DNA from 2 places in the Bradyrhizobium sp. SBR1B genome. Region 1 is predicted to be linked to the other one. Evidence: riboswitches for the same ligand, from Rfam matches in the RefSeq annotation. Region 1 holds a riboswitch; the other holds the start of a gene.
The links. A riboswitch is a leader RNA that binds a small molecule or an ion and turns the genes downstream of it on or off. The one in region 1 is predicted to bind cobalamin.
Positions count from the first base shown of each region.

Region 2: another riboswitch for cobalamin. It lies ahead of GGD61_RS17775 (DUF1636 domain-containing protein); the one in region 1 lies ahead of metE (5-methyltetrahydropteroyltriglutamate--homocysteine S-methyltransferase).

Region 1 covers NZ_JACIHC010000010.1:104,488-111,797, forward strand. The annotation lists gene GGD61_RS24140 (thermonuclease family protein) at 1-269, opposite strand, end outside; cobalamin riboswitch at 3,017-3,220, shown strand; gene metE (5-methyltetrahydropteroyltriglutamate--homocysteine S-methyltransferase) at 3,317-5,662, shown strand; gene GGD61_RS24150 (hypothetical protein) at 5,930-6,136, shown strand.
Region 2 covers NZ_JACIHC010000006.1:94,540-101,849, forward strand. The annotation lists gene cobN (cobaltochelatase subunit CobN) at 1-2,951, opposite strand, end outside; gene cobW (cobalamin biosynthesis protein CobW) at 2,951-3,985, opposite strand; gene GGD61_RS17775 (DUF1636 domain-containing protein) at 3,982-4,356, opposite strand; cobalamin riboswitch at 4,451-4,672, opposite strand; gene cobO (cob(I)yrinic acid a,c-diamide adenosyltransferase) at 4,714-5,349, shown strand; gene GGD61_RS17785 (cobyric acid synthase) at 5,355-6,803, shown strand; gene cobD (threonine-phosphate decarboxylase CobD) at 6,792-7,310, opposite strand, start outside.

The sequences.
Region 1 (7,310 bases):
GTCTCAGGAGCGTCGATCCCAGAGAGCCGAACGTTGGTTTGCTCGATCTCGATCGTATTGCCGTCGAGAATGCGTGGAGCACCTCTGAGTGTCGCGGCCCAGACCGGAGATGTGATGAGAGCGAGAAGTGCGAACATAATTCCTCGGCGTTTCATCCCGGCAATAACCTTTCGCTCCTGGCCCATCTCTGGCGCGATACGGTGCGGACGCATTCGGTTGCTCAATCGCACGATTAACGCTATTTCGCCGGCGTATTCAGACATGTGCATTTAGGCAGCCTAGCGTGGTTTTCGAAGCTACGACCTGACGCCGCGTAAGGATCAAGCGAATTCTTTCGCGGTGCGTGTGGCAAGTGCGGACATCGGCAGCTTCCTCACTGAAAGCGCAGCGTACCCTGTCGAGACTGGAGGAGGCGATCTTCGTCGCTTGGCGTTGAGCTCACGATGCCCGACAAACCTACCGCTCGGAATGCTGAGCGTCTTGGCGTGGTCGAGTGAGGTGGAAGAGTAACGGGGCGATAGGTGGTAAAGAAGTGCATTGGGAAAATGCCTAGTCGTCGGTTCCGACGACGGCGATGAAAGTTATAAAATGGCAGGGGTTACAAAAGAGACCTGGTTTGGCTCTGACCCACTTAAGTCGCGATGGAGTACGGCCTAAACGCTCGCTAGGCTAATGGACGGCCGCACCAATGCGAAGCCTTCGTTTGTCTGACTCAGATGGTCGTTGATGCCAATCGAATAGTGTAGCGTCGGTCCTCCCTTTCGGGATATTGGCTCGCGCTAAGGGTTTTCGTGTAAAGACTGCATAGCCTATGACTAAGACGAACTCCTGTGACGATCTCTAGCGGCTTACCAGGGGTGCTGCATCGGCCTGATTCCTCCGGGAGTGGAAGGCCGTAATTTGAGCTGAGGCCGTAGAGCGCGTTGAGAGACGTAAAGTGCGCATCTGTTTGGACGACTCATCGTTGTCCCTATGCAATTCAGCTTCGAGCTTTTCATCGCAACATGCGCTTGCCCTTTGCCACCTAGGGATTGTCGCTCTGGTGTGGCTTGGCCGACTCAAGTTACATAGCATTTCCAAGCACCTCGCCGCACAAATGGGAATGATATGGGCGCTGCCATTCGTGAACGACCAGTCTGCTCTTACGCGCTTGAAGTGGATGGGCGACTCAGAGCCGAGTTCTCAACCAGAGACGGTGCCCGGGCAGGTGGAACAGAATTGAAGAGGCGTTTTTCTATGCTGCAAATTCGGATCTATGGCGTGCAGACGAATTCGTGCGAGGAAATCTAGAGCGGGGGAGTGTCCTCTCGACTCTTTTTGCATGGCGCGAAGGCGCCATCGTGGGACTCGGAAAACGCCAGAACTTCTAGAGCTGATTTGGGGAGAAATCGGCCTCTAGCCACGTCCCGTGCAGGCGCAGGCGAACCGCATCTCGAAAGCTGCGCAGCGCCCCAGACTCCGGTAGATAGATGGTGAAGTAAGATAACGTGGCCCAGAGATATTACAGTCCGCTATTAGAAGAACACGCCATAGATCACGTTTCTCGTTCGGCTTGTCACTGCCCTTCGGGATGTAGTCCACTCCAACAGGTTGACCGATAGTACATCGGCCTTGCCGAAGAAGATCGCCGAGCTGGCCTTTTGGGGTAGTTACAAAGTTGAAGTTGATCGGGTCATGTAGAAAGCGAAGGTTTGCGTGTCTATCGCCAGCTGCGACTTCACTGGCTATCAACGAGAGCGCCAGCGCCCGCCAGCCTAATTCCATCGGCTTCGCATAAGTTGACGCAAGTTCAGTCGTACCATCGGGCGTGATCTTCCAGGTGATAACGTACTGTTCGTCTGATTTGTTGTTCTGGTGCCTGGTCCACGAAACGAAAACAAAGTCGTTTTCGCCAAGTTCAAGGGCGCCCCGCATTTGAGGGACGAACTGTGCCACCTTCGACCATTGGAGATTATTTGTTCTAGCGTCTCACCATCCTGCGCTCGCCAAGTTGACTTGAATCTCTCGATCACGGGGCTGTGGATAGAGCGAATACTGTTGCTCATGGCGGCCGGCCAGGTCAGGCAGATCAGAGATGCACCCAAACAAAACCGTAGCAGGGGTCTTGCAAACATCCTCTTCATTAGATCGGCCCATCCCATTTCATCCAGACTCGGCGTTAGCAGGTGACCTTGAACCTGCTCTGACGAGAGCAAGAAGTTAGCGACGAAGATGAGGCTGTTCGGCGCAAGCGCGCGCTGGCCTGTGTCACGCGCCGCTAACTTCTCCGTCCGAGACAGCATTCAATTGGCTGAGCTAGACGTGCCCAGCAGGAGCAGTGTGGGCATGTTGACGGATTGCATTCTTCGTGCCAGGCGATAGCCGGAAACACGCTCCCGTTTTTATCTTCTTGTCTCCTTTCCTACGTGCGAACGTGTCGATGCATACAATCGGGTTATCCGGGGCAGCATGTTCACCCCTGTCCCACACCCGAAGGGGCAAATGGCTCGGCCGGAGTACCTGACGAGTTTTGGCGTGCGTTCGTCGTTGAAGCGTGTGCTTGGCTATAGACTTCTTCGCTCGACCTGAATGTTGACCAACGACACGAAGCGGAGGTCAGTCGCCGTCGAAAAAAGGTTCGCTGGCAGGCAACTAGCCTGCTCGTGGTGTATGGAGATCGATTTCCGCCGAAGCGCCTCTATTCGATGCGGATCCTTAGCCCAGAAGCAGCCCCGGGCGAGCGTGCTGGGCGAGCCGCTGGAGCCGATGCCGCGTCGAATGCATTCTGCTCGAAGCGGCGGTGGGTCTTGCCACGAAGGCTGGATTTGTCCTTTCATGGTCTCGCGCGCAGAGCCACCCGAAGGCAGTTCCCGATGCTCATTTCGACATCCCTGGTAACGACGTCGCGGATTAGAGACCGTCTCTACGTGGCGGCTAGTCATTGAGAACGGCGATTCGCTTATGATCAATCGCTTGTCAGACGTCGCAGATTTGCTTGCCATATGATCTGGGAGGTTGACGGGAAAGTTCGCCAGCGAATAATCCGTGTCGTCGAGGTTCTCCGGTTCCTGTTTGAACCGGAGCTAAGAGGGAAGCCGGTGCAAATGCCGGCGCTGCCCCCGCAACTGTGAGCTGCGAGCCACTGTCCAACGATGTCACTGAAGCCTGCGCGGCTTTGGGAAGGCAGGACAGTAGCGATGACCAGCAAGCCAGGAGACCTGCCCCGACAAGATCGGTCCACGGGCGGGGTGTCTCGGTGGTGCGTCAAGCAGCTGTCGCTCGCGCGACTTCCCTGCCTGCGTCCGCCATGGCCTTGTCCCCAACAGGGGTTAACGCTATGTCTCTTCTCTCGCTTCCGGTTGCTACGCTCGGAACGCCACGCATCGGTCCACGGCGTGAGCTAAAATTCGCTCTCGAAAGGTATTGGGCCGGAAAGATCACCGAACATCAGTTGCAAGAGGACGCATCGGGGCTGCGCGCAGCAAACTGGGCTCGCCAGAGGTCCCTCGGCGTCACAATCATTCCGTCGAATGACTTCTCGTTGTACGATCAAGTGCTCGATACGAGTGTCATGGTGGGCGCGATCCCTGAGATCTACGCCTCGAAGGGAGAAATCGCTTCCCTTAAGACGTACTTCGCCATGGCCCGCGGATCGAAATGCGACGACCGGGGTGGGAGCGTCGACCAAGACTCGCGGGGCGCGGGCGTCCCCGCGCAGGAGATGACCAAATGGTTCGATACCAACTACCACTACATGGTTCCCGAGTTTTACAAGGGACAGACGTTCAGACTGTGCTCTCGCAAACCGATTGAAGAGTATACGGAAGCAAAGGCTCTCGGCTTTCAGACTCGCCCGGTCCTTATCGGGCCGTTCACATTCCTAAAGCTCGGCAAAAGCGCCGATAGCGCCTTCCAGCCGCTGTCTTTATTGGATGATCTGATACCCGTCTATATCGACGTTCTTCATCAATTGGCCCAACGAGGGGCGAGTTGGGTTCAATTTGACGAGCCCTGCCTGGCGCTTGATCTGGATGAGACGGCCCGAAAATCTTTGCTACATGCTTATAGCCGGATCATAAAGGAGGTACCGGCTATCAAGATCATGGTCGCCAGCTATTTTGGTGCCCTGGGCGACAATCTGGATACAGCCTTGAGCCTGCCAGCCTCAGGTCTGCACGTCGATCTGGTTCGAGCGCCAGAGTTATTGGATCAGATCATTGCTAGTAGCCGAGCTGATCTCGTCTTGTCTCTTGGTGTCATCGACGGCCGAAATGTATGGAGGTCGAAGTTGTCCTCGCTCCACCAGAGGCTGGAGCCAGCCATTGAGAAGCTGGGCAAAGACCGCGTACAGCTCGCCCCATCCTGCTCGTTGCTTCACGTCCCGATCGATGTTGAACTAGAGACCGGGCTCGCTTCTGACGTCAAGAGCTGGCTTTCTTTCTCGGTTCAGAAGATGCGTGAGCTTGCGATCCTGGCGCGCATACTCGCGGGTAGCCAGGATGTCGGGCAAGCTCTTGCCGATTCAGAACGCGCTGCAACTGCCCGCCGGAGTTCGCCGAAGACTCAAAATGCCAATGTCGCTGTTCGGATGAGGGCGATAGACCAGACCATGCGCCAACGCGCGAGCTCATTTTCCCGTCGTTCCGAGATACAAAGGGGACGCTTCGGACTACCAGCGTTCCCTACTACCACGATCGGATCGTTTCCGCAGACCACGGAAGTCCGAAATGCTCGTGCGTCGCATGCGCGAGGCACGATGAGCGACGAACAATACGACAGATTTCTTAAGGAGGAGATATCCCGCACCGTACGTTGGCAGGAAGACATCGGACTTGATGTGCTCGTGCATGGGGAATTTGAGCGCAATGACATGGTTCAGTACTTTAGCGAGCAACTCGCCGGCTTCGCATCGACCAAGAATGGATGGGTACAGTCCTATGGCTCGCGTTGCGTCAGGCCTCCGATCCTGTTTGGCGATGTACGGCGGCCGAATCCAATCACCGTGGAATGGTGGCGATACGCTCAGTCACTAACTACCAAACCAATGAAGGCGATGTTGACCGGACCAGTGACGATCCTAAACTGGTCGTTTGTTCGCGATGATCTTCCCAGAAGCGAGGTCTGTCGTCAGCTTGCGCTCGCGATGCGCGACGAAGTTCGCGATCTCGAGGAGGCCGGCGCGGCCATAATCCAGATCGACGAGGCCGCGCTCCGGGAAGGATTGCCATTGCGCCGATCGGAGTGGAACGCCTATCTCGATTGGGCAGGAGAGTGTTTCCGCATCTGCTCGTCCGGCGTTAGCGATCAAACGCAAATTCATACGCACATGTGCTACTCGGAGTTCAACGACATCATCGGGGCAATCGCTGCAATGGACGCGGACGTGATTTCGATCGAGACGTCGCGCTCGAAAATGGAACTACTGGAGGCATTCAAGAAATACCGATATCCAAATCAAATCGGACCGGGTGTGTACGACATCCACTCTCCACGCGTTCCCGAGACCAGCGAAATAAAGGAGCTGATGGTGTTGGCTCAAGCGCGTCTGCAGAAATCGCAGCTCTGGGTCAATCCGGACTGCGGCCTAAAAACTCGCAAGTGGGAGGAAGTGCGGCCAGCGCTAGCCAATATGGTCGCTGCCGCCCGGGAACTGCGCGCTGCGTCTGATACCCAAAACCATTGATCCCGAGCTCGAGCTATTCTCGACAAAGTAGTGTCGTTCGTGCTCATTTGCGTTTCTCCACAATGTGGAAGTAGGCCTGCGACAATAAGTACCCGGCCCTCGATGGGTCGGGGAAGATACAGTCTCAGATGAGCAACGTTGACCCCCTCCCGCCAGGTGTCCCCGCGCGTCGCAGATAGCTGACGTTCTATCAGGAGCCCCAAAGGGCACTTCTGTCTCACTGTAGGCCAATTGCTGTGTAAGCGACTATCCGGGCCAGATACGCCAATGCGTCGGCTGCACGGCAACGTGCGCTCCGGTATTCGCGTTGATCCATCCTCCGAACATCCGGCGGCAAGGAAAGGCGACACGGTGAATCAAATTACCTTCGACTACTGCAATCTCCAGATCCCGATCCAACGGTGGCGCTATTTCGAGCCGCTCCCAGGTCAAATCGGCATTAGACCCTGGACGAAGTTCGTCGTGGCGTGGTGATGAATTCGATGGTCTCGTGAACACTCCCAACATCCCTTGTCTTCCGTACAGACATGCTCAGCTCGAAACCGGCGAGACAACGTGCGGCTCAACGGCGCAGGCCGCGACAGAGGGCGATCGTCTGCGCCGCAGCCTGAGTTCGCTGTCTGCATTTATCGCGGTTCCGCAAAAGTTAAACTGCACCGCGGCTTCAGCAATCCGGCCCACATAGGGGTAAATGAACCAATATTCCGTCATGTACATCCCTTGTTGGTGAGAAATCTCCCTGCTTGCCCATCCGCATCTAGGGTTCTTAAATGGGCCGACCGCGCTCTCGCGAGCGCCAGCATGCTCAACGAGAGCGGGAAGGGCAGGAGCCAGTGACCACGGGTACGACGCGCATAGCCGCGCCCGGAGCTGATATCGAGCTGGCCCGCAGGTTGATGAAGTAGGCGCCATCGATAAGCGGCGCAGCTCGTTGTGTTCCGTCAATGGCCTGCAGCTTCGGTGCACTCTCAGCAGTCTTGATGATCGATCGCTGGTAGGCGGGCATGAAGCCTTGATGCGGCGCGGAGTAGTGCTGTCTGCCATGCGTCTGACCTTGCTAGGAAGAGTAGACTCTACGAGGAGGCAGCCGCCGCGTCATTGATACGTGTCAAAAGCTGGCACGGGTACCGGGAATGGTGGAGCTCGACCGACCGCCACGCGCCGAAAGACGCCTGTCTTGGCAATCGACATGTCCGGACCCCGGTGCTGCTAGGGACTCGAGTTGGTTTACAGCACTCCGCTGTATACATTTAAGGTACGCAAGGGAATAGGCTGTCAGCGCAGTGGTTTCTCTCTGCGAAAGCCGTGAAGCAGATAGCCGGTTAATGTCTCGCCTTTCATTACCAACAGCCTTGTTGATTTCGTCTGCGATATCGCCGCGAGCGGGCGCACGTCAGAAGTGTGCCCGGTGAGCGCCGTAGCCAGTCAATGTTTCAAGACCTCGAGCTTGCATGAGTAGACTACGAGTCGTTGGCCACGTGATTCAAGCGGTGCCTGCAATCCAAGAGGTGATCGCGCCTCTTCTTCGCGGCCCCAGGCGTCTGGTGATGCGCCTTTCTATCTTGGGCGGACAAACCCTTTAATGCTGCTTGAGGCAGATCAAGAACGCTCCGCGCGTGGCAGAATAGTAGATAAGCAAATCTGCGGA
Region 2 (7,310 bases), on a different contig from region 1:
GCGCGCGCTCGGACGACGCGCGAGACCTCCTCGGTCAGCGTGCGCGCGTGGGGCTGCTCGGGACGAGTCGTGTCGAGGTGATAGAGCGATGGTCCTGCCGCGCCCAGATGCTCTGCAGCCGCCGCAACGCCGGCTTCATGCGCGGCATAATCGGCCGCGAGCAGCAGATCAGTTTCCGGCAAATCCTGGACATGGACAAAGCCATCAGCCGAAGCAAGGCGCTGCTCGATGCCGGCGCGATTCGGCTGCATCTCGCCGTCGGCCGAGAACGCCCAGGACGATGCCGACAACCAGGCTTCGCCCGCGGCTTCGCGTGTCTCGGGCGTGAAGGCATCGGGGATCGCCGATAGACCGACGCCGTATTGTCCGGGACGCGGCGCGAACACGCGGGAGGCGCGGTGGCGGTACGGATTCTCGTCGCCCTCGTCCTCGCGCGTCGCAAGCGCTTCGGAGGCGGCCTCGAACAATTGCGCAAGGCCTGAGAAGACGTCGCGGAACAGGCCCGACACCCGCAACGTGACATCGATGCGGGGACGGCCGAGCTCGGCCGGCGCGACGATGTCGTATCCGATGACGCGGCCGAAGGCGTGATCCCAGCGCGGCGCAAGGCCGGCCAGATGCAGCGCCATCGCAAATTCCTCGCCCGCGGTGCGCATCGTTGCCGAGCCCCAGAGATCGACCACGAGGCCCTTCGGCCAGTCGCCATGATCCTGCAGATGGCGGCGCAGCAGCTCTTCGGCAAGCTTGATGCCCTGCGCATGCGCCGACGGCGTCGGCACCGCGCGCGGATCGACGGCAAAGAGATTGCGTCCGGTCGGCAACACGTCCTGACGGCCGCGATAGGGCGAGCCCGACGGTCCCGGCGCAACGCGCTTGCCGGCAAGTGCCGAACGCAACGCGTCGCGCTCCGCATCGCCGCAGGCGCCGCGGCCGAACACATGCAGGCCGTCGCCGAACTGGCTTTCCTTGAGATCGCAGACGAAGCGATCGATCCGCGGAATGGCTTCGGCGGGCGCGGCCGAGGCATCCAAACCGAGATCGTCCTCGAGGCCCGCCACGCGCGCCTCATCACGGATCGCTGCGATCAATCGCTGACGGCGCGCGGGATCGAGACCATCGGCGGTCGAATATTCGTCGAGGAGCTGTTCGAGCCGGCGCAAGCCTTCGGGCACGGCGGATGCGGTGAGCGGCGGCGGCAGATGACCAATGGTGACGGCCCCCAAGCGCCGCTTGGCCTGCGCGGCCTCGCCGGGATCGTTGACGATGAAGGGATAGATGATTGGAAGATCGCCGATCAGGGCTTCCGGCCAGCACGCGGACGACAGCGCCACGGATTTCCCGGGCAGCCATTCCAGCGTGCCATGTGCGCCCATGTGCACGACGGCGTCACAGGCCTGCTGCCGAAGCCAGAGATAGAACGCGACATAGGCGTGGCGCGGCGTGCGGGCGAGATCGTGATAATCGGTATCGCGCGTGGTCGCATCGCCGCGTTCCGGTTGAACCGCGATGATCGATCGGCCGCATTGGATCGCGGCGAAATGAAACGCGCCGTCGCGGCAGCTCGGATCACTCTCGGGCGCGCCCCAGGCTTGCGCGAGATCATCCTGCAAGGCTTGCGGCAGGCGCGAAAGCGCCGCGCGGTAGTCGGCGACGCTCCAAGTGAGCTTCTGCTTGAGCAGCGCCTCGCCGAGCGCATGGACCGGAACAACATCGAAGCCGGCCTCGGCGAGATCCGACACCAACGCCTCGACCGAGGCCAGCGCATCGAGCCCGACCGCATGCGCGATCTGGTGCGGCCGGCCCGGATAGTTCGAGAGCACGAGCGCCAGGTGCTTCTCACCGGCCGGCGTCTCCGCAAGTCGCCGCCACGCCGCGACGCGCGCAGCGACGGCCGTCACGCGCTCCTCATCGGCGCGATGCGCCAGGTGTGAGAACTGCAGATCGGGGTCACGAATGCCGGCTGATTTGAAGCTCACCACGCCCGCGAACAAACGGCCGTCGACCTCGGGCAGCACCACATGCATCGCGAGATCGCCGGGCGACAGGCCGCGCAGCGACTCCGTCCAGTCCTCGCGCCGGGCGGTGGAGAGCGCGACCTGGAACACCGGGCACGCTGCGGCATCGAACGGCGTCGTGCCGTCGTCGCCAGCCGCGGAGAACGCCGTCGCGTTGACGATCGCCGCCGGAGGATTTTGCGCAAGATGCGCCCGCAACCAATCCGCGACGCCCGCGGCCTTCAGCGAGGTCACGAACACGCCGCAGGCTTCAAAGCCGCGCCCGCGCAGCTCTGCGATCAGGGCATCGACCGGGCCCATGTCCGCGGCGGTGAGATATGAGCGATAGAACGTTACCAGCACACGCGGCTTGCCCTCGCCGTGCGCCGGTGCCGCAATGACGCCGCGGGCGGGATCGTAGAACCCCATCTCGGGCACAGCGGTGTCGCCGATAACAGGCCCGGCATAGAGTCCCGAAGCCAGTGCGAGCTGTGCGATCGCGGCTTGCGCGGCGACCGGTCCGCCGGTGTCGCAGAGCACCTTGAGCCGGCGCAGCGTCGAGACCGGCAGGGTCGAGTATGCATCGAGCCGCGGGTCGTCGCGGCCGTCGGCCGGCAGCACGGCCAGCACAATGCCACGGTCCTTGGCGAGCTGCCGGAGCACAGCCAGACCATACGGCCAGTAGGACTCACCACCAATCAGGCGAACCAGAATGCCACGCGCCTGAGACAGCGTGCGCTCGATATAGGTGTCCACTGACAGCGGATGACGCAGCTCCGCGAGATTGGCGAGCCGCAGCGTCGGCAGGCTGTGGCGGCCACGCCGCCAGCCGGCTGCGAACGCCGCGAGATCCGAATCCGAATACGAGAGCACCACGAGATCGGCCGGGTCCTGGCCGATATCCCTTGGCGTCGCGGTCTCCTCCAGACCGCGGCTCTCGCGGAAGACGACGTGCATCAGATACCTAGTCCTGCCTTGATGGCGGCCTCGTCGATATCGCCGTGCTCGCCGATCACGACGAGCTTCGACCGCCTGTGACCTGCGCCCCAGGGCTTGTCGAACTGGTGGCGCACGCGCTCGCCGACCGCCTGCAGCAGCAGCCGCATCGGCTTGCCCGCGACCGCGATGTAGCCCTTAGCGCGCAGCACGTTCTGCTCGCGCGCCAGCTTCTGGACGGATGCGACCAGCGCATCGACGTCGGCGACTTCAGGAAGGTCGACCACGACCGAGGCGAAATCATCGTGCTCGTGCTCTTCCTCGCCGTCATGATGCGAGGGACGCGCGGCGAGATCGTTCTCGGCGGCAGCGCCAAGACCGAGGATGACGCGCGCATCGATCGCACCGTCGGTCACGGGGAGCATCGGCACGCGGCGCGGCATCTCGGCGGTGATGGCAGCCTTGGCCGCTTCAAGTCCCGCCGCGCCAACGAGGTCGGCCTTGGTCAGCAGCACGATGTCGGCGCAGGCGATCTGATCCTCGAACACTTCCGACAGCGGCGTCTCGTGATCCAGGCTCTCGTCCGCCGCGCGCTGCGCTTCGACGGCGTCAGGATCCGGCGCAAAGCGGCCAGCGGCGACAGCCTCGGCATCCGCGAGCGCGATCACGCCGTCGACGGTGATGCGCGAACGGATCTCCGGCCAGTCGAATGCCTTCAGCAGCGGCTTGGGCAGCGCCAGGCCCGAGGTCTCGATCAGGATGTGATCGGGCCGCACGGGCCGCGCCAGTAGTTTTTCCATGGTCGGAATGAAATCGTCGGCAACGGTGCAGCAGATGCAGCCATTGGCGAGCTCGACGATGTTCTCCTCCGGGCAATTGGCGTCGGCGCAGGATTTCAATATCTCGCCGTCGACGCCCTCACTGCCGAACTCGTTGACGAGCACCGCGAGCTTCTTGCCGCCGGCATTGCTGAGCAGATGCTGGATCAGCGTCGTCTTGCCCGAGCCGAGAAAACCGGTGACCACCGTCACAGGGACTTTTGCGAGCGAGTTCATTCGGCGGCCTCCGGCACGACGGCAATGGGGGGAATGCGGGCAAGCGACTGCTTGCGGAATATTTCCGGCCGGCTGCGCCAGGGCACGAGGCCGTCAGGCGCGGCCGCATAGGCCGCGGCGCCCGCGACCACATCCTGCGCATTTGCATCCGAGAGGCGGCCATAGACGTAAGACCACCGGCCGGGCGCGCTCAGCGCGACCGAGCAACCCTGGTTGCATGCCGACAGGCATTCGACGGGAACCACATTGACACCCTCGGGCACGCCCGCGTCGAGGATCGCCCCATGCAGGCGCTTGCCGGGCGTCGCCTCGCCTTCGCCAGGCGTCTCGCCGGCACGGCAGGTGATGCAGACGTGAAGTGTGACGGTCATCGCCTCTTCCAGATAACAGCGGGAGGCGATGAGGCACACGGACCGCTCTATTGGAGGCCCGTTTTCCCCGTCGCGGAACACCCCGTCCGCCGGTCCAAAACTCGTCCGCGCTGGCAGGTCTCCCGGCTTGCGGAGCAGGGTTTTCCCCTTCGATCCCCGCCTTCCCGATTCCCTGAGGGAATCAGTGGCTTCGGACATCTCTCCGGTCACGGTCGCGGGGGCGGCTGCATTTTGGACCCAAATCTTGCCGATTCGGACCCTATCGCATTCCCTCTTCGCCTGTCATAGGACAGGAACCAACGCCGGGCCACCATTTGCCGGTGGCCGCCACTTGTCAAGCCGAAGGACCGGGACCCGATGACGCCTGAACCGGATACAAAAACGGCCGAAGAAACCGACGCCCGCCACGCCACGAAAATGGCGAAGAAGAAGGCCGCCCGCGACAAGATCATGGCGACCAAGAGCGGCGAAAAGGGCCTCATCATCGTCCACACCGGGGCCGGCAAGGGCAAGTCCTCGTCGGCCTTCGGCATGATCGTCCGCTGCGTCGCGCACGGCCTTCCCTGCGCAGTCGTGCAATTCATCAAGGGCGCCTGGGATACCGGCGAGCGGCGCCTGCTCACCGGCCATTTCGGCGACCTCTGCCAGTTCCACGCCATGGGCGAAGGTTTTACGTGGGAGACGCAGGACCGCGCCCGCGACATCGCCGCCGCGCGCGCCGGCTGGGAGAAGGCCAAGGAGCTGATCCTCGATGAGAGCCTGCGTATGGTCGTGCTCGACGAGATCAACATCGCGCTGCGCTACGACTATCTCGACATCGCCGAGGTCGTCGAGTTTCTGACCACCTCGAAGCCGCCGATGACGCATGTCGTCCTCACCGGCCGCAACGCCAAGGAGGAGTTGATCGAGATCGCCGATCTCGTCACCGAGATGACGCTGGTGAAACATCCCTTCCGCTCCGGCATCAAGGCACAGGCCGGCGTCGAGTTCTGAGTTCGATGGCACGCGCGCTGATGATCCAGGGGGCCGGCTCGGACGTGGGCAAGTCGCTCATCGTCGCCGGTCTCGCGCGCGCCCTCACGCGGCGCGGCCTGCGCGTGATCCCGTTCAAGCCGCAGAACATGTCGAACAACGCCGCCGTCACCGTCGATGGCGGCGAGATCGGCCGCGCCCAGGCGCTGCAGGCGCTGGCCGCTCGCGTCGAACCGCACACCGACATGAACCCCGTGCTGCTCAAGCCCGAGACCGACATCGGCGCGCAGGTGATCGTCCAAGGAAAGCGCATCGCGACCGCGCGTGCCCGCGACTATGCCGCGATGAAGCCATCGCTGATGGGCGCGGTGCTGGAGAGCTTTGAGCGGCTGAAGGGGCGGGCCGATCTGGTGCTGGTGGAAGGTGCCGGTAGCCCGGCCGAAGTGAACCTGCGCAAGGCCGACATCGCCAATATGGGCTTTGCGCGCAAGGCGGACGTGCCGGTCGTGCTGGTCGGCGACATCGACCGCGGCGGCGTCATCGCCCAGCTGGTCGGCATCAAGACCGTGATCGACCCCGACGATGCCGCGATGATCCAGGGTTTTGTCATCAACAAGTTCCGCGGCGATCCCTCGCTGTTCGACGACGGCTACAGGCTGATCGAACAAAGAACGGCCTGGCTCGGCTTCGGCGTGCTGCCCTGGTTCGCGCGCGCCGGCGAGCTGCCGGCCGAGGACGCGCTCGGCCTCAGCGACGCGCGCAAGCCGGGCCAGTGCAAGATCGCCTGCCTGGCGCTGTCGCGGATCGCCAATTTCGACGATCTCGATCCGCTCAAGCTCGAGCCGGGCGTCGATCTCGTGATGGTACGCCCGGGCGAAGCGATCCCGGGGGACGTGCGTCTCGTCATCATCCCCGGCTCGAAATCCACCCGCGGCGATCTCGCCTTCCTGCGCGCGCAAGGCTGGGACATCGATCTGCTCGCGCATCACCGCAGGGGCGGCCATGTGCTCGGTCTCTGCGGCGGCTATCAGATGCTTGGGCGCAACGTCGCCGATCCTGACGGCATCGAAGGCACCGCAGGCGACACGCCGGGCCTCGGGCTGCTGGACGTGGACACGGTGATGAGTCCGCAGAAGACGCTGACGCGTGTCGCGGCCGTGCATGCCGACACAGACCAGCCAATCGAGGCGTACGAAATCCACATCGGCCGCACTGACGGGCCGGACCGCGCGCGCCCGTTTGCGAAGCTGAACGGCGAGCCGGAAGGCGCGATCTCGCGCGATGGCCGCGTGCAGGGCAGCTATCTGCACGGCCTGTTCACGTCGGATGATTTCCGCAAGGCCTATCTGGCCAGGCTCGACATTCCCGCAGGTGGCGAGCCCTATCAAGCCAGGGTCGAAAGCGCGCTCGATGCGCTGGCCGATCACATCGAAAAGCATCTCGACGTGGAAGGACTGCTCGCGCTAGCGCGCTAGCACCTCGGCAAGCCGCGTCCATTCGGCTTCGCTGCCCGGAAGCCCGAGGCGCAGCCATGTCGGCCTTTGTGCAAAGACGCGCGACCAGATATGGCTTCGTGCCAATCTCTCTTGCGCGGCGAGCGCGCCGGGCGTCTCGTAGAGACGGAACAGCGGCGTCCCCCCAAGCAGCATCCAGCCTTGCGCGTGCGCGATGGCATCGAGGCGAACACAGTCCCGGGCGAGTCGCGCTGACGTGGCCTCGGCCCAGGCGTCGTCACGCAACGCGCGACAGCCGATCGCGATCGCCGCTCCCGAAACCGGCCATGGACCCGACATCAACGCAAGCTTGCCTATGTCGGCGGCATTGCCGATCGCGAAGCCGAGCCGCAGGCCGGCAAGACCATAGAACTTTCCGAACGAGCGCAGGATCAGCAGTCCCGGCCGACCGGCTTCCGATGCAAGTGACAGCAGCGGAACGGCGTCGACAAAGCTCTCGTCGATGACGAGGCGGCCGACGCGCGGCAG